4 regions of the Clostridium sp. M62/1 genome follow, and region 4 is predicted to be linked to each of the others. Evidence: riboswitches for the same ligand, from Rfam matches in the RefSeq annotation. Region 4 holds a riboswitch; each other region holds the start of a gene.
What was found. A riboswitch is a leader RNA that binds a small molecule or an ion and turns the genes downstream of it on or off. The one in region 4 is predicted to bind FMN.
Positions count from the first base shown of each region.

Region 1: another riboswitch for FMN. It lies ahead of LK436_RS17875 (ECF transporter S component); the one in region 4 lies ahead of ribD (bifunctional diaminohydroxyphosphoribosylaminopyrimidine deaminase/5-amino-6-(5-phosphoribosylamino)uracil reductase RibD).
Region 2: another riboswitch for FMN. It lies ahead of LK436_RS06420 (ECF transporter S component); the one in region 4 lies ahead of ribD (bifunctional diaminohydroxyphosphoribosylaminopyrimidine deaminase/5-amino-6-(5-phosphoribosylamino)uracil reductase RibD).
Region 3: another riboswitch for FMN. It lies ahead of LK436_RS10625 (4Fe-4S binding protein); the one in region 4 lies ahead of ribD (bifunctional diaminohydroxyphosphoribosylaminopyrimidine deaminase/5-amino-6-(5-phosphoribosylamino)uracil reductase RibD).

Region 1 is NZ_CP085988.1:3,846,524-3,853,808, reverse strand. It holds gene LK436_RS17885 (V-type ATP synthase subunit B) at 1-389, shown strand, start outside; gene LK436_RS17880 (V-type ATP synthase subunit D) at 404-1,063, shown strand; FMN riboswitch at 1,331-1,466, shown strand; gene LK436_RS17875 (ECF transporter S component) at 1,726-2,295, shown strand; gene LK436_RS17870 (CD3324 family protein) at 2,488-2,751, shown strand; gene LK436_RS17865 (hypothetical protein) at 3,069-3,776, shown strand; gene LK436_RS17860 (LacI family DNA-binding transcriptional regulator) at 3,796-4,854, opposite strand; gene LK436_RS17855 (PTS transporter subunit IIBC) at 5,263-7,285, shown strand, end outside.
Region 2 is NZ_CP085988.1:1,289,318-1,296,602, reverse strand. It holds gene xseA (exodeoxyribonuclease VII large subunit) at 1-88, opposite strand, end outside; gene nusB (transcription antitermination factor NusB) at 134-577, opposite strand; gene LK436_RS06425 (D-alanyl-D-alanine carboxypeptidase family protein) at 951-2,537, shown strand; FMN riboswitch at 2,935-3,083, shown strand; gene LK436_RS06420 (ECF transporter S component) at 3,304-4,008, shown strand; gene LK436_RS06415 (pyridoxamine 5'-phosphate oxidase family protein) at 4,082-4,621, shown strand; gene LK436_RS18360 (OadG-related small transporter subunit) at 4,783-4,902, opposite strand; gene LK436_RS06410 (sodium ion-translocating decarboxylase subunit beta) at 4,915-6,051, opposite strand; gene LK436_RS06405 (Asp23/Gls24 family envelope stress response protein) at 6,574-6,963, opposite strand; gene LK436_RS06400 (SpoIIIAH-like family protein) at 7,234-7,285, opposite strand, start outside.
Region 3 is NZ_CP085988.1:2,270,020-2,277,304, reverse strand. It holds gene LK436_RS10635 (NlpC/P60 family protein) at 1-257, opposite strand, end outside; gene LK436_RS10630 (pyridoxamine 5'-phosphate oxidase family protein) at 557-958, shown strand; FMN riboswitch at 971-1,090, shown strand; gene LK436_RS10625 (4Fe-4S binding protein) at 1,490-2,119, shown strand; gene LK436_RS10620 (protein-ADP-ribose hydrolase) at 2,116-2,898, shown strand; gene LK436_RS10615 (SIR2 family NAD-dependent protein deacylase) at 2,873-3,724, shown strand; gene LK436_RS10610 (AAA family ATPase) at 3,873-4,523, opposite strand; gene LK436_RS10605 (RluA family pseudouridine synthase) at 4,717-5,634, opposite strand; gene lspA (signal peptidase II) at 5,801-6,322, opposite strand; gene aroB (3-dehydroquinate synthase) at 6,388-7,285, opposite strand, start outside.
Region 4 is NZ_CP085988.1:360,191-367,475, reverse strand. It holds gene LK436_RS01985 (DUF3847 domain-containing protein) at 1-69, shown strand, start outside; gene LK436_RS01980 (helix-turn-helix transcriptional regulator) at 595-870, shown strand; FMN riboswitch at 980-1,094, shown strand; gene ribD (bifunctional diaminohydroxyphosphoribosylaminopyrimidine deaminase/5-amino-6-(5-phosphoribosylamino)uracil reductase RibD) at 1,231-2,331, shown strand; gene ribE (riboflavin synthase) at 2,316-2,951, shown strand; gene LK436_RS01965 (bifunctional 3,4-dihydroxy-2-butanone-4-phosphate synthase/GTP cyclohydrolase II) at 2,971-4,176, shown strand; gene ribE (6,7-dimethyl-8-ribityllumazine synthase) at 4,177-4,644, shown strand; gene LK436_RS01955 (replication initiation factor domain-containing protein) at 5,053-6,267, shown strand; gene LK436_RS01950 (hypothetical protein) at 7,052-7,261, shown strand.

The sequences.
Region 1 (7,285 bases), 410 kb from region 4:
TGAGCCGTGAGCTCTACAGAAAGGGAGTTATGCCGCCTATCGACGTGCTTCCGTCCCTGTCCCGTCTGAAGGATAAGGGAATCGGCGAGGGAAAGACGAGAGCCGACCACTCCAACACCATGAACCAGCTCTTTGCAGCCTACGCAAGGGGCAAGGAGGCCAAGGAGCTGATGGTTATTCTGGGTGAGGCGGCCTTGTCCGACGTGGATCTGATTTACGCGAAATTTGCCGACGCCTTTGAGAAGGAGTACGTTTCCCAGGGCTATGAGACAGACAGGAGCATTGAGGAAACCTTAAAGATTGGCTGGAAGCTGCTCTCCATCCTTCCGAGAAGCGAGCTGAAGAGAATCGACGACAAGTTCCTGGATATGTACTACGGGAAGGAATAGGGGAGGTGTGAAGCATGGCTCAGGCCCAGGTGAACCCCACCAGAATGGAGCTTACAAGGCTCAAAAAAAAGCTGACCACAGCTGTCAGAGGCCACAAGCTCTTAAAAGACAAGCGAGATGAGCTGATGCGCCAGTTCCTCGATTTGGTCAGGGAAAATATGGCTCTCAGACAGAAAGTGGAGGACGGAATACGGAGCGCGAATTTAAACTTTGTCATTGCCAGGGCGGGAATGAGCGAACAGGCCCTGAACACCGCTCTGATGGCGCCGAAGCAGGAGGTGTATCTGGAAGCCGGGAAAAAGAATATCATGAGCGTGGACATACCCGTGTTTGAGTACAAGACCAGGACGGCCAGCGAACATGATATTTATCCCTACGGCTTCGCCTTTACGTCCAGCGATCTGGACGGAGCTGTAAAGTCTCTGCAGGACGTGCTGCCGGAGATGCTGAAGCTTGCACAGACCGAGAAAGCCTGCCAGCTTATGGCGGCGGAGATTGAAAAAACCAGACGAAGGGTAAATGCCCTGGAACATGTCATCATCCCGGAAACCCAGAGGAATATCAAATATATTACCATGAAGCTGGATGAGAATGAGAGGAGTACCCAGATCCGGCTCATGAAGGTGAAGGATATGATGCTGGAGGAGGCACATCATTATAAAGATAGGGCATAAAAGTAGGGCATAAAAGTAGGCCATAAAAGCAAAAACTCAGAAACCGAGGGAACGGTTTCTGAGTTTTTCTTTTATGGCGGGGGGAGGAGTGTCGGGCGGGGGAGGGAGTGTAAGCGAGGGGGCTTTTGTGGAGGGGAAGGGAGTGTCAGGCGGAGGAGGGTGTAAGCGAGAATTTCTTTGATGGAGGGAATGGAAGGGGAGGGCAGATGGGGGAATGGTGATTAATATTTGACACGGCTTCTGATACGTGCTACTATGTAGTAGAAAAATCTGTTTCAGGGCGAGGTGAAATTCCTCACTGGCGGTGATGAGCTTTGGCTTCGAGTCCGCGAGCTTTCCTTTGGAGGGCAGAATGGGTGGGAACCCCATACCAACGGTACAGTCCGGATGAAAGAAACAAAAATACGGTTATGTATTTTTCTGGTCTTGAAATTTATTTTCAGGACCTTTTTGTTTCCTGTCAGATTCTTTTCTATATTCACAGCATTCAGGGCCGACGGCCCGGCAGGTCTGTTTTTGTGAAGGATAACCTGTGTGAAGGTGCTTCAGGGTGTCAGCAGAGAGCAGATATGAGGTATCAGGAGACGCCCGGGAGGAAAACGGAGAGTCAATCACAGAAACGGAAACTGCAGGCATACTTTTCTATCAGGAGGAATTTGAAGATGAACAAAACGATGACCCGCTATTCTCAGACAGGCAGGGATCAGACTCTGCGCCTTGTAAAGATGGGCTCCCTTGTGGCAGTTTCCATTGTGCTTGTGTACCTTATCCATTTTCCGCTGTTTCCGGCGGTTGCGTTTCTGGAGTACGATCCGGCTGATATTCCGATTTTAATAGGAACCTTTACCTTTGGACCGGCTGCGGGCCTTGCGCTCACCCTTGTGACCTCGGTGATCCAGGGCGTCACAGTCAGCGCAGGAAGCGGACTCTACGGGATTCTTATGCACCTGATCGCTACGGGAACACTTGTCGTGGCGGCTGGAACCATCTATCACAGGAAAAAGACAAAAACCTTTGCCGTGATCGGGCTGGCGGCGGGCACAGCGGCCATGGCTGCTGTCATGGTAGGGGCAAACCTGATTATCACACCTCTGTTTATGGGTGTGACCAGGGAAGTGGTATGGGATCTGATGGCCTTTATCATAGGCTTTAATGTTATCAAGGCGGGAATCAACGGCCTTGTCACCTTTATCCTGTACAAGCGGATCTCCAATTTCCTGAAACGGAATTAAATGCGTTCCAAGCAGAGAACGGAGGATGACAGCAGAACAGGTGAATGACGGAAGGAAGGGGTGGAGATGAAACTCAACGAGGCATGGCTCCATGCAAAGCCGGCAGGCTGCGACGCTTGCATGGAGATATAATAGTCGCAGAATGAGATGCCGGCTTTGCCTCCTGGCGATTATTTCAAGGAGGAAGCCTGCATGAAGTATATCAATGCGAGAGTGCTTCTGCCAGAACCGTTAGTCAGGGAGCTGCAGAGATATATCCAGGAAGGATATATCTACGTTCCAACCGATCAGACACAGCAAAAGCGGTGGGGAGAAGTATCCGGGTACCGGCAGGAACTGCAGCAGCGAAACAGCCGTATCACAGCGGAGTACCGAAATGGGGTCTCTGCGGAGGAACTGGCTGAAAAATACTGTCTGTCTGTACATGCCATACGAAAAATCATTTATCAGAAATAACCGGCAGGGGCCTCGATGACGGGCCCCTGTCTTTTTGATCTGTTGCAAAGATTTAAAGATTTTGTCCCTTTCAAAAGACACGGCGCCTCTCAAAAATAAGGGCACTCCCCGAGTACACACATACCCGGCCGCAGGAGAGCTTGACGGCTCCGGCGGCCCCGCGCCGGCAAGCCTCCCACCGGCGGGGAAGGTATGAGAACGGGCTTCCTCATTTGGGGACTTTTGATCTGGTACAGTTTCATTCTGTAAAGTCCCGTGTCTTGTTCTGCGCATGCAGACAGAGTATGATAAAAAGAAAAACAGTGAGGAGGAAGGATATGTGTACCAGATTTGTCTATCGGGGAGATGAGGTGATCACCGGGTTTAATTTTGATATAGATCCCGCTGTCTGGGATTATCAGATAATGGAGGAAGAGGACAGATTCTATATTGGAATTCTGCGCCCTGACGGAGCGCGGCATGCCTATCACGGTGTTCACCGAAACGGCAATGCCGGAACACTGCTGTATGTCCATGGAAATCCCGCAGGGACCTATGAGGACAGGGAAGGCTGTGTGACAGTGGCAGATCTGACGGAGCAGTTTATCCGGGCACAGATCACATTCGACGAGGCCTGTTCCATCGCCGGGACAAAGAAGATTGTCTATGCACCGGACGCGACTATGCAGGCCGTGCTGTCCGACAAAGGAGGGCGCACGCTGGTGATTGAGCCTGGAATCGGCTGCAGGGAAGATACGGGGAGGTATTCTCTCATGACAAATTATTCCCTGCTCTCCCCGGAAAGTACTCGCCCTTTCCTGGTTCCGGGTGATGACCGATACGAAAGAGCTGGGAGGATTCTGAGTCAATACGGAAATACCTTTGGGGTATCAGACGCATTTTCTCTCCTCCATGCCGTCCGGCAGGAGGGACCCTGGGCTACCAGAGTTTCTTTCGTTTTCTCCGCCAGGGAGCAGGCCGTCTGCTATGTGGAGAATAATCATTTTGAGCAGGTCAGAACCTTCAGGTTTCCGGCGGCCGGATAAAAAAGGACCGGGATGCATATTACAGCAGACTCGCTTCATCACCATGTGCACCTGTACAGGGGAGCGGTCTGCAGCTCTCCCTCTCTGCCATGTGGTGGGGCACGATGGTTTTAGTGGCCAGCAGGTTCGGGTTTTCAATGTGACTGATCATCTGTGCGGCGGCTTCGGTGCCCAGCTGCAGGGAGTGGACGTCAACAGAGGTAAGCTGAGGTCTTGTCAGCTTTGCAAAGATGGAGTTATTGAAGGAGACGACGGAAAGCTCCTCCGGGATCTGAATCCCGATATCCGTGCAGAGGCGTTCCAGCCAGGTGGCCAGAATATCGTCGCTGACGATGATGCCGGTAGGCCGCTCAGGACTTTTTAAAAGGGCCTCAAGCTGACAGCGCCCGGCCTCGGAGGAGATGGAGGCTTCGATAAAGTATTCCTGCCGCACTGGCAGCCCGTTTTCTGTCAGCGCCAGCATACAGCCGGCCTTTCTGTCGCCCACAAAGAGCTGGGAGTGATCGCCGGACAGGTAGGCGATGCGCCTGTGCCCCAGAGAGATCAGATACTGGGCAGCCTCCCTGCCGGCCAGGACATTGTCGTTGTCCACATAGATAGTCTGATTGGCATTTCTGAAAGCCTTTCCCACCAGCACATAGAGAAGCCCCTCGTCGAACAGATAGCTGATAATCGGATCCTTCTCCCTGGAGTAGAGGACAATAAAGCCCTCCGCCATGCCGTTTTTCGCCATGGTTTTGACGGCTTTCAGGATCTCCTCCTCGTCCTTTCCGGTGATCACAGTATTGATATACTGCTTTTGATTGCACAAAAGGCTGATGCCCCGGATGACCTCCAGGAAAAACGAGTTTTCATAAGTCTCACGCTCAGACGGCGGGAGGATGATCCCGATGGTTCTGGAGTTCTGGGAGGCCAGACTGCTGGCCTGAAAATTTGGCTCATAGCCCAGGATATCCATGGCCTTTCTCACCTTTTCCTTTGTCTGGCGGCTGATGGACGGATGATCCTTGCAGGTTCTGGACACAGTGGAGGGAGATACGCCGGCAAGTGCGGCTACGTCTTTTATGGTAACTGGCATGAATAAACCTCCTTTGCGCTGCTTTGCTGTTTTGGCAGTTCCCCAAACGTCTGTTTAAAGAGGGGGAAAACAGCTCAGATGCTTTTTTATCTAGTTTAAATGTGGCGGGAGAGAATGTCAAACTGTTTTGCAAATTTTGCGCAATCGTTTGCAAAAGTATGCGTAATTTTGCACAAAAAGGCAGATGGTTATTTGTAAAAAAGGGAGAAAGAGAAAAAAATATGACGAAAGTATTGATTTTGCATGATAGCGGATTTATATTTAATGCAAACGATTGCACTAAATAATGCAAACATAGCGGGCGAGAGCAGACTGACAGGAAGGCACAGGAGAAGGCCGAAAAGGAAAAGCGGCTGTAAATAATCGGTTTGCATCAGGCCTGCCGGTAAAAACAGGAGGAGAGTATATATGAAAGAGCAGACAGCAGGAGGATGTACGGGAATTATCCTGAAGGCTCCCGTCACCGGAACAGCAGTTCCCATCGAGCAGGTCCCGGATCCGGTATTTTCCCAGAAGATTATCGGGGAGGGAGCAGCCATTGAGCCCACAGACGGGCGGATTGTGAGCCCGGTAGACGGGGAGGTGGTGTCGGTGGCGCCCACACTCCACGCCTATGGTTTCAGGACAGAGGAAGGCGTAGAGGTGCTGGTTCACTTCGGATTGGAGACAGTGGGGCTGAAGGGCGAGTGCTTCCAGGCGTACGTGAAGCCGGGAGATAAGGTGAAGGCAGGAGAGCTGGTGGCAGAGGCCGATCTGAAGGCGCTGTCGGAGAAAAAGATCAATGCAGTCACCCCTGTTCTGGTCTGCGGCGGGCTGGGAGGGCGCAGCATGAATATCTTCCACGGGCCGGTAAAGGCAGGAGAGACAGAGCTGATTGCCATTTTTGACGACTGCCTGGAGGGCGCAGAGCAGAGTGATGCAGCGGGCGCAGGCAGCACCGATTCACCGGCTGTGGGCAGGGCAGAGTCAGTGGAGATAGGAAGCACGAAGGCAGAGGAGACGACTGCCCCGGAGAGCAGGCCAGAGCCTGGCAGCAGGAAAGAGACGAAAAAAGCTCAGAAAAAGCGTTTCCCCATTAACTTTGATTTCCTCCAGAAGCTGGGCAAGGTGCTGATGACGGTTATTGCCGTCATGCCGGCGGCAGGGCTGATGATAAGCCTTGGAAAGCTGGTGCAGATGGCAGGCGGCGATATGGGAGCTGTCATGACAATCGGAAGCACCATGGAAAACATCGGATGGGCGGTAATCAACAATCTGCATATCCTGTTTGCAGCTGCCATCGGCGGCTCCTGGGCGAAGGAGAAGGCAGGCGGCGCCTTTGCTGCCCTCATTGCGTTTATTCTGATCAACATGATTACGGGCTCTGTTTTTGGGGTGACTGCAGAGATGCTGGAAACGGAAGGCGCTGTGACCCACACTCTGTTCGGGCGTGAGATCGCAGTGGACGGATATTTCACCTCTGTGCTGGGCGCACCTGCCCTGAATATGGGCGTGTTTGTGGGCATCATTGCAGGATTTGCAGGAGGAACCATTTACAACCGGTATTACAATTACAGGAAGCTGCCGGACGCGCTGGCCTTCTTTAACGGAAAGCGCTTCGTACCTCTGGTGGTAATCGCCTGGTCCGTGATTATCTCTCTGGTGCTGGCGGTTGTGTGGCCGGTTGTTCAGACGGGAATTAACGCTTTCGGCGTCTGGATTGCCAACTCTTCTTCCACCTCGCCGGTGCTGGCTCCGTTTATCTACGGAACCCTGGAGCGTCTGCTCATCCCCTTCGGACTGCACCACATGCTGACGATTCCGATGAACTACACCTCCTTTGGAGGAACCTACACGATCCTCACAGGAGCCAACGCAGGCTCCCAGGTATTCGGACAGGATCCGCTCTGGCTGGCCTGGGTAACGGATCTGATTAACCTGAAGGGAGCCGGTGACATGGCCGGCTACCAGGAACTGCTGACAACGGTTACACCTGCCCGCTTTAAGGTAGGACAGATGATAGGAGCTACCGGACTGATTCTGGGCATTGCCCTGGCCATGTACAGAAGAGTAGAGCCGGAGCGCAGAAAGAGCTACCGCTCCATGTTCTTTTCAACCGGTCTGGCCGTTTTCCTGACAGGAGTTACAGAACCTCTTGAATTTATGTTCATGTTCTGCGCCCTTCCGCTGTATGTGGTGTATGCGGTGCTTCAGGGATGTGCCTTTGCCATGGCGGGAATCATCAACCTGAGACTCCATTCCTTCGGAAATCTGGAATTGTTCACAAGACTGCCCATGTCGGTACAGGCAGGGCTTACAGGGGATATTATCAACTTTGTCATCTGTGTGGCGGCGTTCTTTGTGATCGGCTATGCAGTGGCCTACTTCATGATAGGAAAATTTCATTTTGCAACGCCGGGCCGTCTTGGAAACTATACGGATGAGAATGCCG
Region 2 (7,285 bases), 930 kb from region 4:
TAATGGAAATGCGGCTCAGGGCAAAGTCCTGAGCAAACATGTTTTTAATGTAGGCGTTTACCTGGGAAACTGAATAGACACCTGCCACCTGCGCTCCCTCCGTCGTTTCAAAAGCTCTCTGCCCAGCTGCCGCCTATACCAGCTTTGCCAGAATTCCGTTTACAAAGGCCGGAGACTCGTCGCCGCCGAACTTCTTTGCCAGCTCTACGGCCTCGTTGATGGCCACCTTGTCCGGCACCTCCTCGTCATAACGGATCTCAAACAGGGCCAGACGCAGAATCGTAAGCTCTACCTTTCCCATGCGCCTGGTAGTCCAGCCCTCGGCCGTCTCATTGATCGCGGTATCCAGCTCTGTAAGCTTTTCCAGAACCTTTTCTACCTTGTTTTTCACATAGCCGCTGTCGTAAACGTCCAGCTCCGGGCAGTGAATCAGTTCATAGACGCCGTCAGAGGTGTAATCGTCCTCCCTTGGTTCTGTAAAATACTGCTCTATCTGCTCCTTTGTCTCCCCCTCCGGGTAAAAATCAGCGCAGAACAGCAGCTTAAAGCAGTGCTCACGCAGTTCTCTTCTGGTCATAAAATGTATCCTCCTGATTTCTTCTGTCTTGGTCAGCCATTCACAGTCGACTATTACTCTAATTTATCATTATAACTGAATGAGAGAAATTCTACAATACTTACATGAAACATTAAACAAAACAATGCATAAAACATTTCTGTTCCATCCCCTGAATTGCTGTTCCTAAAACTTTTCTTCTTTCGGTTTACAGGTGAAAAGTTTCACGTTATACTTAATAAGATAGAAATAGGATAGAAATTTTGCCTGTAAGCACATGTCTGACTCGGCGGCAGCGCCGTACTCAGCCGGCAGGCAAAATATTTGCATTACTTTTTGTATTACATGATGATCATATTTGAAATTATATTTCATACAACGGAGGAATTTGAAAATGAATTTAAGACGGATCCTCAGGCCGGGCCTGGCCCTGCTGCTCTCTCTGCAGCTTATGCTGTCATCTTCCCTCACAGCTCTGGCCGCTCCTGAATGGCCAAGCGATACAGGAATTATGGCTGACATCGGAATTGTGATTGACGCTGATTCCGGGGCAGTGCTGTTTGGTCAGGGCATCCATAACCAGTCGCCGCCGGCCAGTATCGCAAAGCTTCTGACAGCACTGGTAGTGGTAGAAAACAGCAGTCTTGACGATATGGTCACCTTCTCCCATGACGCCGTGTACAATGTGGAGTCGGGAAGCGGAAACAAGAAAAATATCGAGGAGGGCGATGTCCTGTCCGTGCGCGACTGTCTCTATCTGCTGCTTCTGCAGTCCAGCAACCAGGCAGCCAACGCTCTGGCCGAACATGTGGCTGGAAGCCGAGATGCCTTTGTGGAGATGATGAATGAAAAGGTCAGTGAACTGGGCTGCGTGGACGACACCCACTTTGCAAATCCTTCCGGCCTTAACGATGACACCCAGCACGTTTCTGCCTATGACATGGCACTGATCGCAAAGGCAGCCTTTGACAACCAGCAGGTTTATGAAATTGCCAGCACAAAGTCCTACAAGCTGCCTGCTACCATCAACAACCCAAACGGCGTCACCTGCACCAATGAGCACCGGCTGATCATCACGGAGGACGAGACAAGCGAGCTTTACTATCCGGCCGCCAAGGCGGGAAAGACGGGCTACACCTCCCTGGCCGGGAACACCCTTGTCACCTGTGCAGAAGAGGACGGCAGATGTCTGATCTCTGTCATCCTGAAGGGCCAGCCGTCCCCCAACTATTTCCTGGACGGAAAGAACCTGCTTCAGTTCGGATTTGAACGGTTTCAGAACCTTTCCGTGCCGGACAATGAAACCCGGTACGTCACAGGGGAGGAGTCCGTGGCTGTAAACGGAACCGAATACAGCCCGTCTGATCTGGAAATCGAGGCAGGAACTGTCATCACTATCCCAAAGGACGCTTCCTTCCAGGATGCCGCCCTGGAGCTTGTGACTGTTCTTCCTGACAGCCATCCCGACCGCGCTGTCGCCCTTCTCCAGTACACCTACAACGACCGAAAAATCGGACAGGCCTACCTGCTTTTAAAAGAAAGTGCAGTGCCTGCTTCCAGTGAGAGCACAGGAACCGGCGAAGCAGAATCCTCTTCCCCTGATTCCGGCAGCTCTGAGGCTCCCGGCGAATCCGGCGCGGGCTTCTCTCTCCCCGCCCCAACCCTTCCGGCTGTCGCAGTTTCTCTTCTCGTTCTGGCAGCGGCTCTGATCGGAGCCTACACTGTATACTCGAGAAAGAAAGAGGCCGAGGACTTGAGACGCCGCCGTGAACGCCGTATGCAGAGGCTCCGGGAGGAAAACTACACGGAGGAAGAGTTCTTCCAGCTGCTCAATGAGAGAAAGCGCCTGGCCTCCGAACACGGGCAGAGCCTTTCATCTGCCGGCCGTTCCGGCCGCAGGAAGAAAAAAGCTTCCTCTGAGAAACACATCGAAGATGTCAGCAAAGACTTTGACTCTGAGGAAGAGCAGGGACCTTTATAAGAGGTGTGCCTTCCTCTGCCTCAGAGATTCCCTGTCAGTGAGGATGCCTTCTTCTGCAGAAGGCATCCTCTTTTGTCTCTCCGTTCCCACGTTCCGAAAGCTCTGCAGCTCCGACTCTTCCCTTCCTGTTTCCTGCATCCGCCTCCCCCAGCCGCTGAGCAGCCGTTTCAATGAATTTCTGTACAGGGAAATAGTTATAAAATTAGTAACAGTTCAGCCATATATCTTCTTGCCCGCTTAAAGCGGACAAGAAGCGTCTGGCGTCGGAATCTTCGCATGGCTGAACTGTAACTAAAATATTTGAAATTTTGAAATTTTCTCTTTACATTTTCCCTTTCAGGGTATATACTTCAAACTATAGATGACGTCGAAAGACACATTGATACAATTCCATATCTGAAGTCTTTGTGGCAGGGTGGAAGTCCCTACCGATGGTTACAGTCCATGACCTGACGGCGTAAAGCGCGTAAAACGCGTATAAGGCCTGATGCTGATCTGGTGAAATTCCAGAACCGACGGTTACAGTCCGGATGAGAAAAGACGTTTTCTGTAACTCTACCTGAAGACCGTTGTGTTTTCAGGCTTTTTTGCTGTATGGCGGCTTTTTCAGGCTGCACGGCAAAAGCCTGCGGGCAGAAGCACAGAAGGATGCCCGGTAAGGCGAAACAGACCGTGATAAACCCCTGCAGAACACAGGACTGTCACGGCAGCGCACAGGGCGGACTTTTCCCTCTGTGTTATCATCAAATTTCAGGAGGACAGAAAAATGAACCAGAAACTGAACACAAAACAGCTGACACTCTGCGGACTTATGGGGGGACTCTCGGCAGCCCTGATGTTTTTTCGATTTCCCCTGCCGTTTATGCCGCCGTTCATGGACTTTGACTTTTCCGGCCTGGTGGAGATCATCGGCGGATTTACCATGGGGCCCTTCGCCGCTCTGGCAATTATTACCCTGAAAATTATCCTGAAAATACTCTGGCAGGGCAGCTCCTCTGCCTGGACCGGAGAACTTCAAAACTTTATGTTAAGCTGCGCTTACGTGCTTCCGGCTGTCTTCATCTACAGCACCCGCAAGACAAAGCTGAGGGCAGTCATCGGCATGTCTGCCGGGACCGTCATCTGTGCGGTGACTGCCGTATTTACAAATCTCTATATCATTATCCCCTTTTATACCTCCTTTATGGGGATTGGGATGGATGATATTCTGTCCATGTGCCGGGCAGTCAACCCTCTTCTCTCCACAGAATTATCTCTGGCTCTCCTGGGGATCATCCCCTTCAACCTCATAAAAAACGGAGTGCTGTCCGTTCTGGCCTTTGCCGTCTACAAGAAGATAAGCCGCCATATCAAACAGTTTGTCTCCTGCCAGGGCGGGCAGAGCCAGCCCTCCCGACAGCCGGCAGCTGTCAGGATCAAAAATTCGGATGAAGGCAGCCAGAAGGGCAGCACGGAACATCCGAACAGCTAGGACTCAGACAGCCTGAGTCAGGTCTCTTTAAAACAGCGCAGATGACAGACTTAACAGGAAAGGAAACCGAATTATGAAATTCAGCAGAGAAAAAAATCTCACCTTTGAGCAGGCCACGGCCCTGATGTTTGAACAGCTGGGTCAGTGGAAAATCATGGCTCTGGCCTCCAGCGTAAACGACTATGTGATGGTGCGCAATGTGAGCTGCCTTTTTTACGACAAAAAAATCTACTTTAAGACGGACAAAAATTTCCGGAAGACGAAACAGCTTTTTGAAAATCCCCGGGTGGCCATGTGCTGGAGCGGCGTCCAGGTGGAGGGGACTGCCAGAAACCTGGGACTTGTGACACAGGAGCCAGGAAGGCGTTTTGAGAAAGGCTACAGGAAATATCTCTGGAAAAGCTATAACGCCTACAGCCATGAGGATACTGAAATTCTGATTGAGGTGACGCCGAAATTCGTGGAAATCTGGGATACCAGCGGCGAGGATGAGTACGCCTATCAGATTTTTATTGATTTTGAGAAGCAGAGTGTGTCAGTAAAGCCCTATGATGTAGAAAGGCAGGAGCCTGGAAAGACAGGAGCTCCGAAGGGCAGGAACTCCGAAGGATAGAAACTACGAAGAACAGGAACTCCAAAGCACAGAAGCAGAAGGAAGAACGGCAGAAAATGAAGAAAGGGGAGCTTTAGTCCGCCTGAGCAGAACTAGAGCTCCCCTTTTTAGCCTTAAGGCATAACGCCCTGGGCCTTTTTCACTGTTGTCAGTGTTTTCAGTTATTTTTTATTCATCTTTCCCATCAGCATTACAACCAGGGTAATCAGGATAACGACTACGAAAATACCGCTCATTCCCTGCGCCATAATTTCCAGGGCGATTATAAGATTGTCCATCATAATTTTTTCCTCCTACAGGAACTGTGTCACCAGCTTGATAACAAGGCCGCCTGCGATTACGGATGCGATCTGGCCGGATACGTTAGCACCTACAGCATGCATCAGGATGATGTTGCCCTTCTCTTCCTCCTGAGCCATCTTCTGAACAACTCGAGAAGACATTGGGAACGCGGAAATTCCGGCACCGCCGATCATCGGGTTAATCTTCTCCTTGCGGAACAGGTTGATAATCTTCGCAAAGACAACACCGCCGATTGTATCGAATATGAATGCCACAAGACCGATGCACATGATCAGAACTGTGTCAATACGGACGAAAGCATCAGCTCTCATGCTGAAAGAGATTGTGATACCTAACAGCAGTGTAATCAGGTTTGCAAGCTCATTCTGTGCTGTGTCGGACATGGACTGCAGCACACCGCACTCGCGGATCAGGTTTCCGAACATCAGGAAGCCTACCAGGGCAACAGATGCCGGAGAAATCAGACCTACAATAATTGTAACGATAATCGGGAAGGCAATCTTTGTAGTTTTAGAAACTGCCTTCGGGCTGTATGTCATATGGATGCGGCGCTCCTTCTTGGTCGTCACAAGGCGGATAGCAAATGGCTGGATAATCGGAACCAGAGCCATATAGGAATAAGCCGCTACCGCAATCGCTCCCACATAGTCAGAATGAAGCACCTGAGATACGAGAATGGATGTAGGACCGTCGGCTGCACCGATGATACCGATGGATGCCGCATCCTTCAGGTCGAATCCCAGCAGAGTTGCTACAATAATAGCAAAGAAAATACCGAACTGTGCCGCTGCACCGAACAGGAACATGATCGGCTGTGAAAGCAGAGGCCCAAAGTCAATCATGGCGCCAATACCGATGAATAAGAGGATTGGAAGCGCCTCAGAAGCCTCAATTGTAGTTTCAAAGAGCCACTGAATAATACCTGGCGTTTCACCTACGCCTTCCATAACCTGGTTGATTACGCCTGATAATGGCAGGTTTACCAAGATTGCTCCAAACCCCATAGGCAGAAGCAGAGCCGGCTCATACCCCTTCTTGATTGCGAGCCAGATAAGGAGAACTCCTACAACATACATGACCAGCTGCTGTGGTGTGATAGCCATGATGCCTTCCAGTAAAAAGTCCATTTCTTTCCCTCCTAATTTCTTTTCTCTTCCCTTGTTTTTCGTTTTGGGAGTTTATGCCTCTTTTAAGTTTCGCCTGCTCTCAGCATTTTATGCTTTCCGGAACAGAAAAGCCCGGCTTTTCCGCTGGCCTTTCACTTTATGCCTGTCCTGGAGCGGTCCGGCATTCCCTCACCGCAGAATTCCCTCCTATGACGTCCCGTCTCTGTCTTGCAGCGGTATCGGACAGCCGTCAGAAATTCAGGCAGCCTGCAGCATATAGGGCAGCGAAGGCAGTGGTTATCATGGCACAAAAAAAGACTTTCAGCATATAAGCATATGCTAAAAGTCTTGTTCTTCTGTATCGTATCTTCCATACAAAAGACATGCAACCACGGGTTCCTCGCCCGGCGTATGTTGACTGCATGTTGGCAACTACTCCCTTTTAACGTGAAAAATCTTAACACAGATTTCCGCTTGAGTCAAGAAAGAAAGTGTTTGTTGTCGAATTCTTAACATTTTCTTACCATATTTGTCCTGCCGTCTCTATTTCAGTCCGCTCATACTGACGCCGGCAATTTTGATATTTACCTCCAGAACAGTCAGCCCCGTCATGGTTTCAATGGCCGTCCTGACCCTCTCCTGAACCTTCTCACTTACATCAGGAATGCTGTAGCCATATTTCATGTTCAGTGAAAGCTCCACCGAGACATGGTCGTCGTCTACACTTATCTTCACGCCTCTGTTCAGATTTTTCATGCCGAGCTTGCCCACCAGTTCATTGGTAATATTTCCGGCCATGGAATCTACGCCTTCCACCTCCGTGGCAGCCAGACCTGCAATCATGGCGACTACCTCATCCGCAATCTTTACTTCTCCCAGCTTTTCCTTCCGGCTCAGCTCCTGTGTGTCCTTCTTCTCAGTTTCCATCTGCATTCCCGCTACCTCCTGTCCTGTTTTTACGGCGCTGCCGCCTCTCTCCTGGGAGAGCACTTCAAAGTTTCCATATCATAGGCTCAGCCAGAAATCAGGGGCTTTCCCTTTTTGAAATATATTCCGGCGTTTCTGTATTTCCGGCAGCAGCAGCCATAGCTTCATTATAGCAGATAGGCAGAGGTTTGCAAGAATAAACCTCTGGGCAGGAGCCCTAAAAAGCTGTGTGGACCGGTCTCTTCAGCCGGCCTCTGGGGTCAGTTGAAACACTCTCTATTCCTGAAGCTGCATGAGGGTGATTACGATATTGTCAGCCGTCACCTCT
Region 3 (7,285 bases), 1.9 Mb from region 4:
CCCATATTCGACGGCTGAAGGTGTTCCAGAAACTCCTGACAGTACCAGGCAGCCTTCTTTAGAACACCCGTTTCTTTGGCACCTGTGTCTGTGAACACTTTCGTATTCCTTCCATCTATTCTGAGGCCGGCTTCAGCACCTGCCTTTCTCACCACAGCCTCCTCTTTTAAATTTTTTTTCTCATCCTCTCCGCCTTCATTTTCCTCAAAAGCGGCAAGTCCGCTGATGTCCGTATATTGTGAAATTTTAACTGGCAAAATCGAGGCCGCCGCCAGGGTAGCGGCAGCTGCTATGTATGTTCTGAGCTGATTGGTCATATCTGTATTTCGGCGTTTCGCCTGTCTCCCATCTGTAAAACTTAACTGAAAATAACCTGTACTAATAACATATCACGAACGCTCTTTCCATATCAATCACAAATCACAAAATTTTTGAATCAGAACGTCAGGCTTTCATGGTTACAAACAGGTAACTATGCCACAATATTGTGCGTACTTCACAGTCCGCACAAAGGAGATTACAATAAGCTCATAAGAAAACACAGGAGGTATTCATCATGAACGAAGTTGTTAAATTTTTACAGGAAAATCCCGTACAGTATCTGGCTACCGTAGGCCGTGACGGAAAGGCCAAGTGCCGCCCCTTCATGTTTGCCGGTGAGCTGGATGGCAGGCTGTGGTTCTGCACCAACAGCACCAAGGAAGTCTACAAGGATATGCAGGCCAATCCCAATATTGAGATTTCTGTTTCCAGTCCGGCTTATGCGTGGATCCGTCTGAACGGCGAGGCCGTTTTCGAGAACAACATGGCCGCCAAAGAGATGTGCATCCGGAACCCCATTGTCAAGGGACAGTATGGTGAGGCGGCCAACCCGATCTTCGAGGTGCTCTACCTGAAGAACGCTCACGCTGTGATTGCCGACTTCTCCGGCAATCCGCCTAAGGAGTATGACCTGTAAGAAGAGCTTTCCAACTATCTTCGGGGCAAGGTGGAATCCCTGACCGGCAGTGATAGTCTGCGAACTGCATCAGCAGCCGAAACGGTGAAATCCCGTTGCCGACGGTAATAGTCCGGATGAGAGAAGATATGACAGGAGCAGCCCCGCAGGAATCAAACCTTGTGGGGATTGTTCCTAATCTAAATCATATCTCAATAGGAGAATCATGAAAACGATTGCCGCGCAAAAAAGAACGTCGATTCAGAATGTGCGTATGCTCGCAGTGAGTGCCGTGCTCTCTGCTATTTCTTTTGTGTCTGCCTTTTTTGAATTTTATTCTGCTTCCCGTATTTGAAGCATTCATGCCGTTGGACCAGCTGATTGCTTCTTTTGGCCAGTTTATTCCCTTCATCAGGACGAAACTCGATGTTGTGCTGTTCAGCGCGTTTCCGTTCAGTTTACTGAAAGGAATCGGTATCAGCCTTGCCACCATACCGCTTTATAAACGGCTTGCCCCGATATTAAAGGGCAGACAGAAATAGGAGATTCATCATGCAGACAAGAAATTATCTGAAATATATCGCGGAAGAAATCCATTCTTCCGCATTTGCCACTGTGGACAGCCAGGGGCGGCCCGTCACCTGCGCCATCGACATCATGGACTATGATGAAAGCGGCCTCTATTTTCTGACCGCAAAAGGGAAGAACTTTTATGACCGCTTGAAAGCCAATGAAAATATCGCCTTTACTGCCATGAAGGGAGAAGATACCCTTTCCTGCGTGGCCGTATCAGTGCAGGGCAAGGCAAAAGAAATCGGCCCGGATAAATTGCCTGACTTGTTCCGTAAAAATCTGTACATGGAGAAAATCTATCCAGATATACCCTCCCGCAGCGCTCTCACTGTGTTCAAAATCTACGAGGGGGCTGGCGAATGGTTCGACCTTTCTAAACGGCCCATAGACCGGGCCAGTTTTTCTTTCGGGGGCGCACAGGCAAAGGAAACTGGCTACTTTGTGACAGATAAATGTATCGGCTGCAAACTGTGCTACTCGAAATGTCCGCAGAAATGCATTGATATTACACAAAAGCCCGTCGCGATTGAACAGGAACACTGCCTGCACTGCGGGAACTGCTTTGAAATTTGTCCCGCAGGGGCAGTCGAAAGGAGGCAGTCCCCATGACACAGCCAATTACCCAGGGACAGCGGCTTGACTTCCTTATCCGCTGCTTGCTGAACGAAAACGAGGAATATAAAAATAGAGAGATTCCTGCCGGACAGCCGGATAAGCGTCGCCTTTTGCGAAGCCTGATGAATGTGCGGCCGCCTGTACCAGCCAGTGAAGAATTTTTGAAAGTGCAGGACGCCTATCTGCAGGAACGGCTTGCAGAGCGGGGCGTTACAGAACCGGAGAATCTAACGCCGATACAGCCGGGAATATATCTCTGGCAGGGCGATATCACCACCCTTGCCGCTGACGCCATTGTAAATGCGGCGAACAGCCGGATACTGGGCTGTTTTGTTCCCTGTCACGGCTGCATTGACAACGCTATTCACACTTACGCAGGCATACAGCTCCGTATGGAGTGTGCCCGCATTATGGCTGGACAGAGGAAAGAAGAAGCCACAGGCAAGGCAAAAATCACGAAAGCCTACAATCTGCCTTGCCGCTATGTGCTGCACACCGTGGGGCCCATCATCTACGGAACCGTCACAAAGACAGACTGTGAACTGCTGGCAGGCTGCTATCGCTCTTGTTTAAAATTAGCGGCAGCTTACGGTTTGAAGAGCGTGGCATTTTGCTGTATATCCACTGGCGAATTTCATTTTCCAAATGAACTGGCGGCAGAGATTGCCATACAGACAGTCAGGACATGGCAGCAGCAGAATTCAAACAGAATCGAGGTGATCTTCAATGTTTTCAAAGACAGCGACTATGAAATCTACAAACGTCTGTTATGATAAAATATCGCGGCTGAAACACCAACTGGATACTGCAGATGCAGTTATCATCGGCGCCGGTGCTGGACTTTCCGCTTCAGCTGGCTTTACTTATACAGGAGAACGCTTTGAAAAATATTTTGGGGACTTCATTCAAAAGTATGGTTTCCGCGATATGTATTCCGGCGGCTTCTATCCCTTTGAAACTTTAGAGGAACACTGGGCATACTGGAGCCGGTATATCTACATCAACCGCTATCTGGACGCGCCAAAACCTGTATACGGCGATCTTCTGAGGCTGGTGCGGGACAAGGACTATTTCGTGCTGACTACCAATGTAGACCACTGTTTCCAGAAGGCCGGATTTGATAAGCACAGGCTGTTCTACATACAGGGCGATTATGGCCTTTGGCAGTGTTCCAGACCCTGCAGCCAGAAGACCTACGACAACGAAGCCGTTGTCAAAAGGATGCTGACCGAACAAAAGGACATGAAAGTGCCCGGTGAATTAGTGCCCCACTGCCCCGTATGCGGAGCGCCTATGTCTATGAATCTGCGGGCAGATATGACTTTTGTCGAAGATGAAGGCTGGCACAGGGCCGCTCAGCGCTATGAAGATTTTCTTCGCCGCCATGAAAGAATGCATATTCTCTATTTGGAATTGGGCGTAGGCGGCAACACGCCGTCTATCATCAAATATCCTTTTTGGAGGATGACCTGTCAGAATCCAAAGGCCGCCTATGCCTGTGTAAATCTTTCAGAAGCCTACTGCCCGAAAGAGATTCAGAGACAGGCTATTTGTATTGAAGGCGATATAGGCAGAACTTTGAATGCGCTCCATTCCTAAAACGGCCAAGCCAGCCCATACTTTTTATCGTACACAGCAAAGAGCCGCAGGCTGAAAATCATTGAAACAATTGAAACAATGCTCAGCCTGCGGCTCTTCTTAACGGCGGTTATAAAGCTGTTTTATTTAGCTATTTTATTTAGCTGTTTTATTTCTCTGACGGTTTATTTTTCCGATACTCCATCTTTGTCTCTGCAAATGCCTTAATAATCTTCACTGCCCCTTCATAGCCAACGGCACTGCTGTTGATGCACAGATCATAGCTCTTGCAGTCTCCCCAGCGCTTGCTGGAATAGTAATTGTAATAGCTGGAACGCCTTTTATCCGTCTTAATCATAATTTCTTTTGCCTTTGAGCGCTCTATATTGTGCCGCTCCATCAGATGGCGGATTTTATCTTCCTCATTTCCGCAGATAAACACAGAAACCATTCCCGGATAGTCGGCAAGCGCATAGTCAGCACAGCGGCCCACGATCACGCAGGATTCTTCCTCGGCCAGCTTCTTAATCGCATCGAACTGTGCCAGAAAAACCTTCTGATTTAAAGGCATATCAAGATAACCGCCTCCCGAATATCCGACGGAATAGGAATCCATAATCAGAGAATAGAGAAAGCTGTTTGTAGGCTTTTCATCGTGTGATTTAAAAAGCTCTTCGCAGAGTCCGCTGTGCTTTGCCGCAAGTGTCAGCAGCTCCTTGTCATAGCACTTAACACCCAGATCATTGGCCAGCAGCTGGCCGATATGGCGGCCCGCACTTCCGCTTTCACGTCCTATTGTAATCACAAGATTATGTTTCATAATAACACACTCCCCTCTGCCCGACTACTATAATTATGCTATCTATACTGATAGTATAACGCAAATTTTCCGAAAAGTCATCTATTTTTTTGCATATAAAAAATATTTATGTGCTATTAGACAAATTTTCATAAATTGTGCACATAAAAGCTCTGTCGGAACCAGAAGGAAGATTAGATTTCTCTGACTGAGCTTATCCAATTTTTCTAAGCTTATCTAAAAGCTCGGAAAAATATTCCGGAAGAGGGGCTGAAAATTCCATATAATTTCCGGTTCTCGGATGGACAATGCCGAGCACTCCTGCATGGAGTGTCTGACCCTGCAGCTTAAAAGGGATCTTGGACGGGCCGTAGACGCTGTCCCCTAAGAGCGGATGGCCGATGCTTGCCATATGGACGCGGATCTGGTGTGTCCTCCCCGTTTCAAGCTGACATTCCACGTAGGTAAACTGGCGGAACCGTTCCAGCACCCGGTAGTGGGTGACAGCCTCTTTTCCGTTTTTCCGGTTAATACTCATTTTTTTCCGATCCACCGGATGCCGTCCTATGGGGGCGTCTACCGTCCCCTCGTCCTCCTGGATTACCCCGTGGACAATGGCAAAATATTTTCTGGTGATGGAGTGCACCTTGAGCTGCTCTGCTATTGCATTGTGGGCAAAATCATTCTTGCACACAATCAGAACACCTGTCGTGTCCATATCAATCCGATGGACGATACCTGGCCTCAAGACGCCGTTGATCCCGGAAAGCCCGTCCCGGCAGTGGTACATCAGCCCGTTTACCAGAGTCTGGCTGTAGTGGCCCGCAGCCGGATGGACGACCATTCCCTTGGGCTTATTGACCAGGATAATGTCTGAATCCTCATAGATAATGTCAAGGGGGATATCCTCCGCCTTAATTTCCGGCTCTGCCGCCTCCGGCACCTCAAATTCAATCTTCTCTCCGGCAGACAGTTTATAGCTGTTTTTGACCGTCCGTTTGTCCACCTCCACAAGCTCTGATTTCAGCAGCTTCTGCAGATATGACCGGGACAGCCCGTCACAGGCTTCTGACAGAAATTTATCAATTCTCACTCCCTGAGCCTCAGCCGGCACCACATAGCTCTGTCTCAAGCTGTTTTCCTCCTCTCAGAGGCAGCGGCCTGTATGCTGTCTTCTGCAGCCTGCCCTGCACAGACTTTTGCTGCGGCCTCTTTCTCATAGTTTTTTTCCTGGCCTTCTCTTCCCGGCCCGTTCGGTTCCTGGCCTTTTAACGGCCCCTGCGGCTGCCGCAGGCTCCTTAAACAGAGTCTGCCCTTCCCTTCTTCGATGACAGGAAGGAAAGCTCCTCCTCCGAATAGACAAAAAATGCCAGGATGATCAGCAGAAACGTAGCGATCACCACATAGCAGTCAGCCACATTGAAAATCGGAAAATCGATGAGCTTAAAGTAGAGGAAATCCACCACATAGCCCTGGCTGACACGGTCAATCATATTGCCGACTGCACCTGAAGCCAGCAGGAAAAGGCAGGCTGTCAGAGGAAGATACCTCCTGGAAGCCGGCATCCTCACCAGAGCCAAAATGACCACAAGAAGCACTGCAGCTGTAATAATAAAAAACAGAATCTGTTTTCCCTGCATAATCCCGAATGCAGCTCCCCTGTTTTCAGAATAAAAAAATTCAAACACTCCATCAATCAGCACAAAAGGCTCTTTTCCCTTCAGCTTTGCAACTGCCAGAGCCTTCGTCCACTGGTCGAAGCCTATGCTCACAATAAGGCCGGCTACAAAAAAGATAAGCTGTCTGGCTTTCTGATTCATAATTATAATCTCCCTGAATATTTATCATAGACGCCGCCGCTCTGCGTTTTTCCTTAAGATGAATTTTACCTTAAGATCAACTCAAGGGCCTCAGCCATCTCCTCCCGCGTCACCGTGCGGTCCACAAATGCCTGTCCAATCTCTCTCAGAAGAATAAAGCGGATCACGCCTGAATCCATCTTTTTGTCATTGGCTGTTGCAGCGATCACCTCATCCCGGTCAAGGCCGTCTGTGAATGTTTTAAGGCCAAACCAGGAAAGGGCATCGCAAAAGCGGTCAATCTCCTCCGTTGGGAGAAGGCCTCTTTTCGCTGAGATGTACATACCTGCGATGGAGCCCAGCGCAACACATTCCCCGTGAAGAAGCTCAAAGTTTTTCAGCTTTTCTATGGCATGGCCCAGAGTGTGGCCGAAGTTTAAAAGCATCCGGTCACCTTTCTCCTCCGGATCACGTTCTACCACGCGGCGCTTAATGTGGTTGCTCTCCACTACCAGCTCTTCCAGCGTCCCCATCTCCATGCTGCGGATTTCTTCTCTGTGGGAAAGGATCCACTCATAGTAGGCTCTGGACTGGATCAGGCCATGCTTGATTACCTCGCCCATGCCGGCGGAAAACTGCTCTGCCGGAAGGGTTTTAAGGCTTCCGATATTTTCATAGACCAAACGCGGCATGTGGAAGGCTCCCACCATATTTTTATATGCGTCAAAGTCAACCCCTGTCTTTCCGCCAATGCTGCTGTCTACCTGAGAGAGCAGCGTAGTGGGAAGCTGAATGAAAGAGACTCCTCTGAGATAGGTTGCAGCGGCAAATCCGCAGAGATCTCCCACTACGCCGCCGCCCAGGGCCGCCAGCATGTCATTCCTGTCAAACTTTCCAAGAATCAGCGTTTCATAGAGGTTTCTCACCGTATCCAGATTTTTGTTTTCCTCCCCTGCAGGAAAGACGAAGGAAATGACCTGGCGG
Region 4 (7,285 bases):
TTTCACAGACAGGACACGCAGGAACTATTGAAAAAACTGCTGGAACGGGAGATGCCGGAACCCCCTTAGTTTACTAAGGGCGCAATTATACACCACCCAAAGGTTGGTGCATTGCGTTCTCCGAAGGCTCCTCGCCGGAGGGCTGTGATTTTCCGCAGTCATGGTCTGCTCCAAATCATACAGGGGACGCTACGCTTCCCCTGCGCTGGCTGTCGCCAGCTACCCTTTTGTGGACTTGCCGCCCGGAAACACCTTGCGCTGCAAGCTGTTCCCGTCCAGCAAGTTTTATCAGTCGAGCTATCCTTATCTACGGTAATTTAGTATAATAAGGTCAAAAAACAGAACGCTATCATTGTGCAACCGATATGCAACTGATAATTGCTTGATAGTTGGTGGTAGCAACACGGTAATTCAGATAGAATAAAGCCAACAAAGAAAGGAGGTCATCCAAATGTTAGTAAACATCATTATGATTGTAGTCGGAATAGTTTTCTCATGTATCTTTGTCGGCTTGCTTATCCTTGTTATTCGTGCATTGCTTAAATATATCCGTACAGAGAAATGAAGCCAACAGCAACATTAGGAGGTGGTCAAATGAAAGTAACCGTATTTATGATAATCGTTGGAATAATTTTCTTATGTATCTTTGTTGGTTTGCTTACCCTTATTGTTCGTGCATTACTCAAATATATCCATTCAAAAGATGTACGGCAGGAAAAATCCGTAGTGAGGAAATCGTTGGGTGAAGCACTCAAAGTACACAGAACACAGTGCAAAATGACGCAGGAATTTGTTGCTGAAACGATTGGTGTTAGCAGGCAGGCTGTTTCAAAATGGGAAAATGGAGTTTCCCAAACAAAAGGATATTAAGAAATAACCTGTGTTTACCTGCTTGCAAATTATTGTATTTGGATAAACGAGAAAAAAACTTTTTATTGACAGATATAATATCAGATATTATAATTGTCCGTAATTGAATAACTATCTTCAGGGCAGGGTGTAATTCCCTACCGGTGGTATAGCCCACGAGCCGAAAGGCATGATTTGGTGAAATTCCAAAGCCGACAGTATAGTCTGGATGAAAGAAGATGAAAGTAAGTTTATGCTTTTTTTGCGTGCTCTGGAATGATTTTATATTGTTTCAGAGCATTTTCTTTAATCGCATAAATCCTCTTTTGCATGTCTTGGATAGATTTTATTCAAGGCATGTATTTTTTTGGAGGTGTAAAAATGAGCGATACAGAATACATGAAATTAGCAATAAAACTGGCAAAAAAAGGTGCTGGCTATGTCAATCCTAATCCTATGGTTGGGGCAGTAATTGTAAAAGATAATCGAATTATAGGACAGGGATACCATGAAATCTTTGGTGGATTGCATGCAGAGAGAAATGCATTAAAAAATTGTAGGGAGTCACCTGTAGGAGCAACACTTTATGTAACACTTGAACCATGCTGTCACTATGGTAAGACACCACCTTGCACAGAAGCAATTATTAAAAGTGGCATTACAAGAGTAGTCGTCGGAACTTTAGACTGTAATCCTATTGTGTCTGGAAAAGGTGTAAAGGTACTTGAGGAAAACAACATTCAAGTTGTGATAGGAATTTTAGAAATGGAGTGTCAACAGTTAATCAAAGTTTTTAGAAAATATGTTACAAGGCATATTCCTTATGTTTTTATGAAATATGCAATGACAATGGACGGGAAAATAGCAACTTATACAAATCAATCAAAATGGATAAGTGGCGAAAAAGCGAGAAAACAAGTACATCAATTCAGGCATAAGGTTACTGCGATCATGGTAGGAGTGAATACCGTTATTCAAGATGACCCTTTACTGACATGCCGATTAGAAAACGGGGAAAATCCTATTCGTATCGTATGTGATACAGATTTAAGAACACCCATTACATCAAAAATTATCAAAACAGCGAATGACATTAAAACATATATCGCTACTTCTTCTATTGATGAAAGTAAGATTGCTCTTTACAGAAAATGTGGTTGTGAAATTATTTATACGAAGAAAAAAGGTAATCATATTGACTTAATGAATTTAATGCAATGTTTAGGAAATATGCAGATAGACAGTCTACTTTTAGAGGGTGGAAGTGCAATGAATTGGAGTGCTCTTGAGCAACAGATTGTTGATGAGGTGCAAATTTATATAGCACCTAAAATATTTGGTGGGAGTGCAAAAAGCCCTGTAAGTGGTCAAGGTGTTGCTTTTCCTAATGACGCCATTATGCTTAAACCATATGCTTTTTCTCAAGTGGGAAATGATTATTTCATAGAAAGCGAAGTGATTTATCCATGTTTACAGGAATAATAGAAGAAATCGGTAAAGTAGAAAGAATACAGAAAGATACTTGTAACTGTAAACTATCCATTAAAGCTTCAAAAATATTAGAGGATATACATTTAGGCGACAGCATAGCAGTCAATGGTATCTGCCTTACAGTTACTTGTTTCACTCGACAATCTTTTACAGTTGATGTGATGAATGAAACATGGAACAGAACGGCTCTTAGCCTGTTAAGACATGGAAGCCTTGTGAATTTAGAAAGAGCTATGCCTATGAATGGCAGGTTGGGCGGTCACATTGTTACGGGGCATATTGATGGGACAGGCAGAATATCGTCTGTGCGTAGAGACAAAAATGCGGTGTGGTATCAAATCAATACGCAAAGAGAAATCTTAAATCTAATTGTTGAAAAAGGTTCGATTGCTATTGACGGTATTAGTCTTACTGTCGCAAAAGTATCGAAAGCAGATTTTTCGGTATCCGTTATCCCTCATACTTTGGAGCAAACAATTCTCAAGAATAAACAAGTCGGGGATATGGTAAACCTTGAAAATGATATATTAGGGAAATATGTGCAGAAACTCATAGACAACAGCAATGAAACAGAGTTGTCGAAAGAGTTGTTATGCCGATACGGATTTTAGCAGAAAGGATAAAGGAATTATGAAATATCAAAAAATAAAAGAGGCATTGCAGGCGTTACAAGAGGGAAAACTTGTTTTGGTTATGGACGATAAAGAGAGAGAAAATGAGGGGGATTTAATTTGTTCGGCACAATTTGCGACAACAGAAAATGTTAATTTTATGGCGACTTATGCAAAAGGCTTAATCTGTATGCCTATGAGTGAAAGTCTGGCTAACAGGCTCATGCTTTCCCCTATGGTTGAAGATAATACAGATAACCATGAAACTGCCTTTACAGTTTCTATTGATTATAAGGATACTACAACAGGTATTTCTGCCGAAGAAAGAGGATTAACGGCTCGTATGTGTGTGACTGAGAATGTAAATCCCTTTGACTTTCGTAGACCGGGGCACATGTTTCCTCTGATTGCAAAGAACGGAGGTGCTTTGGAAAGAAATGGACATACAGAAGCAACGGTTGACCTATTGAGGTTGGCTGGCTTAAAAGAATGTGGCTTATGTTGCGAAATTATGAATGAAAACGGGAAAATGATGAGAACACCTGATTTAATTCAGTTTTCTCAAACACACCATATACCTACCCTCACAATTAAAGAATTACAGGAATACAGAAAAGTATATGATTTGCTTGTAGAATGTGTTTCGGTTGTAGAAATGCCTACAAAATATGGGAATTTCAAAGCACATTGTTATATCAATAAATTGAATGGAGAACATCATGTTGCATTGGTTATGGGAGATTTGAATAATGGAAACGATGTGCTATGTCGTGTCCACTCAGAGTGCTTAACAGGAGATGCCTTTGGCTCTTTACGCTGTGATTGTGGACAGCAGTTAGATAAAGCAATGAAAATGATTGCAGAAAATGGTTCTGGTGTATTGCTTTATATGCGACAAGAGGGACGAGGTATCGGGCTTGTCAATAAACTAAAAGCCTATCATTTACAGGATAACGGTATGGATACACTTGACGCCAACCTTGCATTAGGATTTCAAGGCGATTTAAGAGAATATTATATCGGTGCACAGATTTTAAGAGATTTGGGAATAAAATCATTGCATTTACTTACAAATAATCCTGATAAAGTTTATCAGTTAGAAGATTATGGAATGAAAATTTCAAGCAGAGTACCGATTGAAATAGAAGCAAATCCTTATGATAGTTTTTATCTAAAGACAAAGAAAGACCGAATGGGACACATTTTGAATATGGAGGAAAAATAAATGAACACTTTTGAAGGAAATTTAGTAGCAGAAAATATAAAAATCGGTATTGTTGTAGCAAGATTTAATGAGTTTATAACTTCTAAGCTATTAGCAGGTGCATTAGATAATTTGAAAAGAGAAAATGTTGGTGAAAAGGACATAGAGGTAGCTTGGGTTCCGGGAGCATTTGAAATACCTTTGATAGCGTCTAAAATGGCAAAAAGTAAAAAATATGATGCGATTATTTGTTTGGGAGCAGTTATTCGAGGTAGTACAAGCCATTATGATTATGTGTGTAGTGAGGTATCAAAAGGAATTGCTCAAATCAGTTTAAATACCGAAACACCAGTTATGTTTGGTGTTCTTACGACAGATACGATTGAACAGGCGATAGAACGAGCTGGTAGCAAAGCAGGAAATAAAGGCTCTGAATGTGCACAGGGAGCTATTGAAATGGTAAATCTAATTCGTGCATTAGAGGTATAATATGATTGGGGATTAAAAGGTAAAGCGAAAAAGCATAATAGGCGGAGTGATCCAGACACGGCGGTGGGAAAATCTCTTAGATTTTTCCACCGTTTTTAGTGGCTGGTTCACTCCGGCAGTTGAGCGAGCTTGCGAGCGAACAGTAAGCCCCCGTTATCTAACAAGGGGGGCACAAAAAACAAGAAACAATATACACTACTAAGCGGAAAACGCTGTATTTACAAGGTAAAATCGCTTTTAATAGGGTGTTAACTAAAAAGCACTCATTTAATACATAAAAATTGAATAAGACATAGGAAAGACAGTTGATTTCAAACGAGAAATTGATTGTCTTTTCTTTTGCGGAAATTTAAGTATAGGCAATTATCAAATATGGTAGTTGCCTTTTTTGATTGGAGGAATTGAAGAATGAATGATAAAAACTTTATAGAAGAATTAAGACAAAAGCGTGAAGAATATGGAGTAACACAAAGAAAACTTGCTGTTGCCTGTGGTATCAGTCGTACATATTTTAACCAGATAGAGAATGGGACTGTTGTTCCCTCTGCTGAACTAAAACAAACGATAGAAAAACAGATTGAGCGTTTCAATCCGCAAGAACCACTATTTCTGTTGATTGATTACTTCCGTGTCCGCTTTCCTACGACAGACGCATTAAAGATTATTCGTGAAGTATTACAACTAAAAGCCGATTATATGCTTTATGAAGATTTTGGAAAATACGGATATGAAAGCAAATATGTTTTAGGCGACATCAACATCATGTGTTCCATGCAAGAGCATTTAGGTGTTTTATTAGAACTAAAAGGCAGAGGGTGTCGGCAAATGGAAAGTTATCTATTGGCACAGGAACGCTCATGGTATGACTTTATGCTGGATTGTTTAACGGCAGGTGGTAAGATGAAACGACTTGACTTGGCAATCAATGATAAAGCAGGAATATTAGATATTCCAAAGTTAAAGGAAAAATACAAGGCTGGCGAATGTATCTCCTACTTTCGTATGCAGAAAGATTACAGCGGTACGGAAAAATGTGGTAGCGATTTACCAAAGAATACAGGAGAAACCTTATATCTCGGTTCAACCAGTAGTGAGTTATATATGTGTGCCTATCAGAAAAATTACGAGCAGTATGTCAAAAATGGCATAGAAGTTGAAGATACAGAAATCAAGAACCGTTTTGAAATACGCATGAAGAATGAACGAGCCTATTATGCGGTTGTAGATTTACTGACCTATCGGGACGCTGAACGCACCGCTTTTTCTATCATCAATCATTATGTCCGCTTTGTTGATAGAGAAGATGATAAACCGAAAAGTCAATGGAAAACAAATGATGATTGGGCATGGTTTATAGGGGAAAATAGAGAGCCGATACGATTAACGACTAAACCAGAACCTTATACTTTACAAAAGGCATTACATTGGTTACAAAGACAGGTTGCACCAACCATAAAAATGGTACAAGCATTAGACAGAGAAAATCATACAACGATACTGAAAGATATGATTGAGCAGGCAGAACTCAAAGATAAGCATAAACACTTATTACAATTAGAAAAATCAACCATAGAAGAACGCATAGATACCGCTGTCCCACAAGAGAATGACGGTATTTTTTAATTTCTTCAAAATATCTGCAACAAAACATCAACTTGTGTACAGATATGGTACGAGAAAAGGAAATCTAACTTTTTTTGAAAATAGGTCATCAAATCAAGGTTTCCATTCCCTATATGGAGTGAAAGAAGAAAAGTTTTGAAAAAATGTCGGAAATTCAAGATGAGTGGACAGTGTTATGTGAAAGAAGACAAAGTATCTTCAATTTGTATTCAAACAGGTATTAGCAGTTGAGTGTTGATGTGAAAAGAAGAAAATATTTTCATTCTCAACTTAACATTTGGTAGTTGTCGTTCCCTATATGGAGCAAACAAAATCTTTCATTTCATAGTTGGCAGTAACGGTATTGCATAGGTAGTTAGGGTGTGAAAAGAAATCTTTTCATCATCAACTTAGCAGAATGACAATTTCTTTCCCTATATGGTACAAGAAAAGAAAAAAGTTTTGAATATTGGTTACGCTTTTACTCTTTTCCAACGCGATATATAGGAAAGATGATTTTCTTCTTTCAATCGCTCTTTGACAACTGAATAAAGCAATTCAATACCTTTGACAGACAGCGAGCCGTTGAAACAGATACGCCATGACCTTTCTCCTGCAAAAGTGAGCGACAACCTATCTGTGTTCTTGTAAAAGATTTGTCCTCTTTTATCGCCATGACCTGTGCTGTCAGATAATGATACTCCCGTACAGCCACAGCTTGAGCGTTAAAAGCGTCGCACGCAATGGGTACGGCTACATAAGAACTATGCAGAGGTGGAAGTCCTGTGGGCTATGACAAAAGCCGTTGAATTGCTTAGAAAGATTTTACAGAAAGGGGGTATGTGTTATTGATAATGCTGTAAAAACAATTCAAAAGAAAAATAACAAGTGTGGCATTGGCAACAGAGGAAAGACAAAGATTGTTGTAAAAGAGCATTTCTCCGAAAAGGGAAAGACAATGGAAGAACTTCTAACTGATGTCATGTTGGAAAAAGCAAAGCAGACAATCGCATAAAATCGGTGCAGTTGTAAGAAATAG